2 regions of the Streptomyces sp. NPDC048192 genome follow, and region 1 is predicted to be linked to the other one. Evidence: predicted binding sites of a transcription regulator. Region 1 holds the regulator's gene; the other holds the start of a gene.
The links. Region 1 encodes HrcA, which represses chaperone genes, less so after heat shock. Its sites were predicted from a motif close to TTNGCACTCNGNNNNNCNGAGTGCNAA; they were not measured.
Positions count from the first base shown of each region.

Region 2: a site for HrcA is predicted at 1,686-1,712, ahead of groL (chaperonin GroEL). Genes of this name have one in related genera too.

Region 1 is NZ_JBIDAL010000010.1:145,888-150,299, reverse strand. Features, by position in the region: gene ACGFZN_RS22920 (nitronate monooxygenase) at 1-352, opposite strand, end outside; gene dnaJ (molecular chaperone DnaJ) at 465-1,598, opposite strand; gene hrcA (heat-inducible transcriptional repressor HrcA) at 1,599-2,615, opposite strand; gene ACGFZN_RS22905 (MBL fold metallo-hydrolase) at 2,786-3,508, shown strand; gene ACGFZN_RS22900 (DUF3097 domain-containing protein) at 3,543-4,355, shown strand; gene ACGFZN_RS22895 (hypothetical protein) at 4,339-4,412, opposite strand, start outside.
Region 2 is NZ_JBIDAL010000005.1:400,731-405,142, reverse strand. Features, by position in the region: gene thrC (threonine synthase) at 1-656, shown strand, start outside; gene ACGFZN_RS12635 (ubiquitin-like small modifier protein 1) at 653-928, shown strand; gene ACGFZN_RS12630 (cold-shock protein) at 1,361-1,564, shown strand; gene groL (chaperonin GroEL) at 1,876-3,498, shown strand; gene ACGFZN_RS12620 (Uma2 family endonuclease) at 3,595-4,272, opposite strand; gene ACGFZN_RS12615 (hypothetical protein) at 4,332-4,412, opposite strand, start outside.

The sequences.
Region 1 (4,412 bases):
CCGGGTCGCCCAGCTCGGTCTCGTACCAGGCGGCCTCGCCGGCCAGCTGGTGGGCGTAGACCTCGACGGCACCGGAAGGGGGCGCGGCGTTAGCCGCTCCAGTGGTGCCGGTGCTTGCACCGGGATACTCGGGCTGCGGCATGAACACGTTCACGCCGAAGGGGCGGGCGGTGAGGCCCCGCAGCTGCTTGATCTCCTGGTACATGCCGTCGGCGGTCTTGTACCCGGCGGCGAGAAACCCGAGGCCACCGGCCTCGGAGACGGCGGCGGCGAGTTGCGGGACGGAGACACCGCCCGCCATGGGGGCCTGCACGATGGGATGCAGGAGGAGATCGGTCAGCGCGGAGGACATGACCGCATGTTGTCACGTCCTTTGAAAGAGTCCGAATCGGGCTTCCCGCGGCATAAACCGCTGGCATACGGGGTGCGGAAAACACCCCGTACCCAGCCTCTCAGCGCCCGCTTCAGCGCCCGTTGAACGCATCCTTCAGCCGCGAGAACAGGCCCTGCTGCCCCGGTTGGAACTGGCCCTTTGGGCGTTCCTCGCCGCGGAGCTTGGCCAGCTCGCGCAGGAGGCGTTCCTGCTCGGGGTCGAGCTTGGTCGGGGTCTGGACCTCGACGTGGACGACCAGGTCGCCCCGGCCGCCGCCGCGCAGGTGCGTGACACCCCGGTTGTGCAGCGGGATCGACTGGCCGGACTGGGTGCCGGGCCGGATGTCGACCTCCTCCATGCCGTCCAGGGTCTCCAGCGGCACCTTGGTGCCGAGCGCCGCGGCCGTCATCGGGATCGTCACCGTGCAGTGCAGGTCGTCGCCGCGCCGCTGGAAGGTCGGGTGCGGCAGCTCGTGGATCTCGACGTACAGGTCACCGGCCGGCCCACCGCCCGGCCCGACCTCGCCCTCGCCGGCGAGCTGGATCCGCGTGCCGTTGTCGACACCGGCCGGGATCTTCACGGTGAGGGTGCGGCGGGAGCGGACCCGGCCGTCGCCCGCGCACTCGGGGCACGGGGTCGGCACCACGGTGCCGAAGCCCTGGCACTGGGGGCACGGCCGCGAGGTCATGACCTGGCCCAGGAAGGACCGCGTGACCTGCGAGACCTCACCGCGGCCCCGGCACATGTCACACGTCTGGGCGGACGTGCCCGGGGCCGCGCCCTCGCCGTTGCAGGTGTTGCAGACGACCGCGGTGTCGACCTGGATGTCCTTGGTCGTCCCGAAGGCCGCCTCGTCCAGCTCGACCTCGATCCGGATCATCGCGTCCTGGCCGCGCCGGGTGCGCGAACGCGGGCCGCGCTGCGACGCCGTACCGAAGAAGGCGTCCATGATGTCGGAGAAGTTGCCGAAGCCGCCGGCCCCGAAGCCGCCCGCGCCGGCGCCGCTCTGCGAGAGCGGGTCGCCGCCGAGGTCGTAGACCTGCTTCTTCTGCGGGTCCGACAGCACCTCGTAAGCGGCGTTGATCTCCTTGAACCGCTCCTGGGTCTTCGGATCCGGGTTGACGTCCGGGTGCAGCTCGCGGGCGAGCCGGCGGAACGCCTTCTTGATCTCATCCTGCGACGCGTCGCGGCGCACGCCGAGAACGGCGTAGTAGTCCGTGGCCACTTACGACTCCGCCAGGATCTGTCCGACGTACCGTGCCACTGCGCGTACCGCTCCCATCGTTCCCGGGTAGTCCATGCGGGTCGGTCCGACCACGCCGAGCTTGGCAACCGCCTCGCCGCCCGAACCGTAGCCGACCGACACCACGGAGGTGGAGTTGAGTCCCTCGTGGGCGTTCTCGTGCCCGATGCGCACCGTCACGCCCGGATCCTTCGCCTCGCCGAGCAGCTTGAGGAGCACGACCTGCTCCTCCAGCGCCTCGAGCACCGGCCGGATCGTGAGAGGAAAGTCATGCGCGAAGCGGGTGAGATTGGCGGTGCCGCCGATCATCAGCCGCTCCTCGTTCTCCTCGACGAGTGTCTCCAGGAGAGTGGAGAGCACCGTCGAGACCGTACCGCGGTCCTCGGCCTCGAAGGCCTCCGGCAGGTCCTCGACCAGCTTCGGCACGTCCGTGAACCGGCGGCCCGCGACCCGGCTGTTCAGCCGCGCGCGCAGGTCGGCGAGGGAGGCCTCGCCGAAGGGCGCCGGGCAGTCGACCATCCGCTGCTCGACCCGCCCGGTGTCCGTGATCAGCACGAGCATCACGCGCGCGGGGGCGAGCGAGAGCAGCTCCACGTGCCGGACGGTGGACCGGGTCAGGGACGGGTACTGCACCACGGCGACCTGGCGGGTGAGCTGGGCGAGCAGCCGCACGGTGCGCGCCACGACGTCGTCGAGGTCGACGGCGCCCTCCAGGAAGTTCTGGATCGCCCGCCGCTCGGGCGCGGTCATCGGCTTGACGCCCGCCAGCTTGTCCACGAACAGCCGGTAGCCCTTGTCGGTGGGGATGCGCCCCGCGCTGGTGTGCGGCTGCGCGATGTACCCCTCGTCCTCCAGGGCGGCCATGTCGTTGCGGACCGTCGCCGGGGACACGCCGAGGTTGTGCCGCTCGGTCAGGGCCTTCGACCCGACCGGCTCCTCGGTGCCCACATAGTCCTGGACGATGGCGCGCAGCACCTGAAGCCTGCGTTCACTCAGCATTCGCGCGCACCTCCAGCATGTGGTCCCCTCGGCTCCGCTCGGTCCTGCCTTCGTCCGCCTGGCACTCTTCGCATGCGAGTGCCAGCGTCCCGGGCCCAGTGTACGGCTGTCGGGTACACCCGGGGCAAGGTCGGTGCCCTCGCGGCGGCTCGTGCGGATAGCGTCGCGGTATGACGGTGACTTGGGAAGAGCTGGGCTGGGAACGGCTGGCCGCGGGCGTCGGCCGGTGCCGGCTGCCCGGCTGGGACTGCACGGCCGGTCTGGTCCTCGGCGCGGGTACGGCGCTGATGGTGGACGCCGGCTCCAGTCTCGCCGAGGGCGCCCGGCTCCGGGGCCGTGCCGAGGAACTGGCCGGCGGCCGTGTGACCCATCTCGCGCTGACCCACCCCCACTTCGACCACGTCTTCGGGGCGGCCGCCTTCGCGGGCGCGGAGGTGTACGGGGCGGTGGGCCTGGACGCCGTCCTCGCCCACGAACGCGAGGCGCTGCGCCTGGACGCCGTCCGCAACGGACTCGCGGTGGCGGACGCCGACGAGGCGGTGGACGCGCTCGTGCCGCCCGGCCACCCGGTCTCGGGCGAGTGGACCCTGGACCTCGGCGGCGGCCGTCAGGTCCTGCTGGCCAACGTGGGCCCGGGCCACACCGGGCACGATCTGGCGGTCCTCGTCCCCGGGGACCGGGAGGTGGTCTTCTGCGGCGACCTGGTCGAGGAGTCCGGCGCACCGCAGGCCGGTCCGGACGCCGTCCCGTCCCGTTGGCCGGACGCCCTGGACCGTCTCCTCGCCCTGGGCGGCGAGGACGCGCTGTACGTGCCCGGTCACGGAGCGGTGGTGGACGCGGGTTTCGTACGGCGCCAACGCGACGAGCTGGCAGCACGTTTCGGCGTGTCGTAGGTACGGCCCCACCGCTTCTCCTATCGTCATCCGAATGCGCCAGTACGCCGCCGATCTCACCCCTCCGTGGAAGAAGAAGCCGAAACCCGTGCCGGAGGTACCGGCGGAGCCGGGTCTGGTGGTGGAGGAGGCCGGTACCGGTTTCTGCGGGGCGGTGATCCGCTGCGAGGCGGGCACGGTGACGCTGGAGGACCGCTTCGGCAAGCACCGGGTGTTCCCGTTGGAGCCGCGCGGCTTCCTGCTGGAGGGCCGCGTGGTCACGCTGGTGCGGCCGTCGTCCGGCGGCCCGGCACGGCCCGCCCGCACCGCCTCCGGTTCGGTCGCCGTGCCCGGCGCGCGCGCCCGCGTGGCCCGCGCCGGCCGCATCTACGTCGAGGGCCGGCACGACGCCGAGCTGGTCGAGAAGGTCTGGGGCGACGACCTGCGCGTCGAGGGCGTGGTGGTGGAGTACCTGGAGGGCGTGGACCACCTGCCGTCGATCGTGTCGTCCTTCGCGCCGGGCCCCGACGCCCGGCTGGGCGTGCTGGTGGACCACCTGGTGCCGGGCACGAAGGAGTGGCGGATCGCGGAGTCGGTGACCAGCGAACACGCCCTCGTCGTCGGCCACCCGTACATCGACATCTGGCAGGCGGTGAAACCGGCCGCGCTGGGCATCCGGGCCTGGCCGACGGTGCCGAAGGGACAGGACTGGAAGACGGGCGTGTGCCGGGCCCTGGGCTGGCCGTCGGAGAACACCGGGGCGGTGTGGCAGGCGATCCTGAAACGGGTGACGTCCTACAAGGACCTGGAGCCAGAGCTGCTGGGCCGGGTGGAGGAGCTGATCGACTTCGTCACGGCCCCGGAGTGACGCGCGCGGCGGCCTCGCGGATGCGCCGCTTGTGGCCGGCCCGGTCGGGCGCGCCCG
Region 2 (4,412 bases), on a different contig from region 1:
TCGGCGACCCGGCCGGCGAGGGCTGGGGCTTCGTCAACGTCAACCTGCGGCCGTACTACGCCGAGGGCTCCAAGACGCTGGCGTACGAGATCTGCGAGCAGCTCGGCTGGCGGCTGCCCGACCAGATCGTCGTCCCGATCGCCTCCGGCTCCCAGCTCACCAAGATCGACAAGGGTCTGCAGGAGCTGATCAAGCTCGGTCTGGTCGAGGACAAGCCGTACAAGATCTTCGGTGCGCAGGCCGAGGGCTGCTCGCCGGTGTCGACGGCCTTCAAGGCCGGGCACGACGTGGTACGGCCGCAGAAGCCGGACACCATCGCCAAGTCGCTCGCCATCGGCAACCCGGCCGACGGGCCGTACGTCCTGGACATCGCCCGCCGCACCGGCGGCGCGGTGGAGGACGTCACGGACGAGGAAGTCGTCGACGCCATCAAGCTGCTGGCCCGCACCGAGGGCATCTTCGCGGAGACGGCGGGCGGTGTGACCGTCGGCGTCACCCGCAAGCTGCTCAAGGACGGCGTCCTGGACCCGACGAAGACCACGGTGGTCCTCAACACCGGCGACGGCCTCAAGACACTGGACGCGGTGGCCGGCACGGGGCTCACCGCCACCATCCGTCCGACCCTGGACTCCTTCCGAGAGGCTGGCCTCGCATGAGCGTGACCGTTCGCATCCCCACCATCCTGCGCACTTACACCGGCGGCCAGGCCGAGGTGACCGCCGAGGGCGCCACCCTCGCCGAGGTCATCGAGGACCTGGAGAAGAACCACACCGGCATCGCCGCGCGCGTCCTGGACGACCAGGGCAAGCTGCGCCGGTTCGTCAACGTGTACGTCAACGACGACGACGTCCGCTTCGAGCAGGGCCTGGAGACGGCCACCCCGGACGGCGCCGGCGTCTCCATCATTCCGGCGGTCGCCGGCGGCTGATCATTACCTTGGGTAACCGCTGTTACCCGTTGTTCATCGGATTGCCCCCTCCGTGAGAGAAGCGGAGGGGGCAATTCTGTGTGATTGAGCGCGGTAGAGTTGGGGAACGCGCTCCCGGTCGGACAGGCCGGGAACCCCGCATTCATGCCGCAGGCCCGACAAGAAACAGCCAAACTATGTGGGCTTTATGCGGCTTTTGTGATGGTTTATGGAGCCCGACTTGCCCTGAAGTCGGGCGAATTCTCACCACATTCCGGACCGTTGCCATCCAGATTTCTCGTCCGATTGACCTGTTGCAGACGGCAGTTGGACAGATACATTCAGCCGCGGTCGACGCGTTCCGGCGCACGCCCCCGACCAATGGGGGGTGAGGTCTGACCCGGGTCCGCGAAGTGTGGATCTGTGCAAGGGCCAGTAATAGGGGAGTTAGGCATGGCTCAGGGCACCGTCAAGTGGTTCAACGCGGAGAAGGGGTACGGCTTCATCGCGGTCGACGGTGGTGCGGACGTCTTCGTCCACTACAGCGCGATTCAGATGGACGGCTACCGCACCCTGGAAGAGGGCCAGCGGGTCGAGTTCGAGATCTCGCAGGGCCAGAAGGGTCCGCAGGCCGACATGGTTCGCGTCACCGCCTGAATGTTTCCGCCGAAGGGCCCGCACCTCGCACAGGGTGCGGGCCCTTCGCCGTGCCCGGGTCCCGCCGGGCGATCACCCGTGTTCGCGCGCGGCTGACCGGGCCGCCGTACCCCCGTAGGCGCTTGCACTCGGCATGCCCGAGTGCTAATCATTGGCGTTAGCACTCTGAAGGTGAGAGTGACAGTGAAGGACCGGGTCGGTGAGGCCCGCGGGCTGGGTGGGGCAAGGAACCACGAGGCCGGCGAGCCGTCCGTCGCGGGCGCGGGCGCGGTCCGAAGGAATCACCCCCAGTCCTGGAGGGACCACTTCACATGGCCAAGATCATCGCGTTCGACGAGGAGGCGCGGCGCGGCCTCGAGCGCGGCATGAACCAGCTCGCGGACGCCGTGAAGGTGACGCTCGGCCCCAAGGGCCGCAACGTCGTCCTCGAGAAGAAGTGGGGCGCCCCCACGATCACCAACGACGGTGTCTCCATCGCCAAGGAGATCGAGCTCGAGGACCCGTACGAGAAGATCGGCGCCGAGCTGGTCAAGGAAGTCGCCAAGAAGACGGACGACGTCGCCGGTGACGGTACGACCACGGCGACCGTGCTCGCCCAGGCCCTGGTCAAGGAGGGCCTGCGCAACGTCGCCGCCGGCGCCAACCCGATGGCGCTGAAGCGCGGTATCGAGAAGGCCGTGGAGGCCGTCTCCGCCGCCCTGCTGGAGCAGGCGAAGGACGTCGAGACCAAGGAGCAGATCGCCTCCACCGCGTCCATCTCCGCCGCCGACACCCAGATCGGCGAGCTGATCGCCGAGGCCATGGACAAGGTCGGCAAGGAAGGCGTCATCACCGTCGAGGAGAGCAACACCTTCGGTCTGGAGCTGGAGCTCACCGAGGGCATGCGCTTCGACAAGGGCTACATCTCCGCCTACTTCGCGACCGACATGGAGCGCATGGAGGCGGTGCTCGAGGACCCGTACATCCTCATCGCCAACTCCAAGATCTCCTCGGTCAAGGACCTGCTCCCGCTGCTGGAGAAGGTCATGCAGTCGGGCAAGCCGCTGCTGATCATCGCCGAGGACGTCGAGGGCGAGGCCCTGTCGACCCTGGTCGTCAACAAGATCCGCGGCACCTTCAAGTCCGTCGCCGTCAAGGCCCCGGGCTTCGGCGACCGCCGCAAGGCCATGCTCGGCGACATCGCCATCCTCACCGGTGGCGAGGTCATCTCCGAGGAGGTCGGCCTCAAGCTGGAGAACGCGACCCTGGACCTCCTGGGCCGCGCCCGCAAGGTCGTCATCACCAAGGACGAGACCACCATCGTCGACGGCGCCGGCTCCTCGGACCAGGTCGCGGGCCGCGTGAACCAGATCCGCGCCGAGATCGAGAACAGCGACTCGGACTACGACCGCGAGAAGCTGCAGGAGCGCCTGGCGAAGCTCGCCGGCGGTGTCGCGGTCATCAAGGCCGGCGCGGCCACCGAGGTGGAGCTCAAGGAGCGCAAGCACCGCATCGAGGACGCCGTCCGCAACGCGAAGGCCGCCGTCGAGGAGGGCATCGTCGCCGGTGGTGGCGTGGCCCTGCTCCAGGCCTCCCAGGTCTTCGAGAAGCTGGAGCTCGAGGGTGACGAGGCGACCGGCGCCAACGCCGTCCGCATCGCGCTCGAGGCCCCGCTGAAGCAGATCGCCGTCAACGCCGGCCTCGAGGGCGGCGTCGTGGTGGAGAAGGTCCGCAACCTCACCCCGGGCCACGGCCTGAACGCCGCGACCGGCGAGTACGTCGACCTGGTCGCCGAGGGCATCATCGACCCGGCGAAGGTGACCCGTTCCGCGCTGCAGAACGCCGCCTCCATCGCCGCGCTGTTCCTCACCACCGAGGCCGTCATCGCCGACAAGCCGGAGAAGGCCGCCGCGCCGGCCGGCGGCGGCATGCCGGGCGGTGACATGGACTTCTGATCGACCCTAGGGTTGATCGCCTGTCCTCACGGACCGAGGGCGGCACGTCCAGCTTCCGGCTGGGGGTGCCGCCCTCGGGCGTTTTCCGGGTTCGGTTCAGTCGGCGTAGTCCTTGAGGTCCTCCGTGTTCAGGGTGATGCCGACCGGAGGCGGGAGCTGGACCGTCGCGCCCCAGGAGTAGGAGGGCGACTGCTGGTAACGGCCGTCCTTGGGGTCGCTGTGCACGACGATCGTGTCGTCGTCCCGGTCGATCAGCAGGTAGACGGGGATACCGGCCTCGGCGTAACCGCGGACCTTGTCGACGCGGTCCCGCCGGTCGGTGTCACGATCGCGAGAGATGACTTCCACGACCATGAGGACGCCGTCGGGGTCTGCCCAGTCGCCTTCCTGGGCGATGAAGTGGTTGAACGGCGCCAGCGCACCGTCCGCACAGGCGTGGCCCTTGCGGTAAGCGCCGATCTTGAGCTGCTGCTCGGGGTAGATGGCCAGTTCGGGGCGCAGCTGCATGAACAGCCGCATGAGCCACACGATGATGCCCCGGTGACGCTGGTCCGGCAACGGCTTGACCTCTAGCTTTCCGTCAATGAGTTCGAGCTTCACGCCCTCCGGAGCCTTGTGGGCCAGCTCCTCGAAGTCCTCGACCGAGATGCGGTCGCCCTTCACGTACACGCGGCCGTTGATGAACTCCAACCGCACGTTCTCCGGTGCCCTGCGGGCAAGTTCCTCGAAGTCCTCGGCGGACATCTGCGGGCGCTGGGCGGTGCTGGGGGTCATGGCATTGCCTCCTCCCCTCCATCGTGCCCCGGACCGATGTGGTCGGACCGTAGGAGCGGTCATACGGGTGTCCTTTCTCGTCGCGTGGACGCCATAGCAGCGCGAATCCCGGCCGCGCGGCCTTGGACCACCGAAGGAGC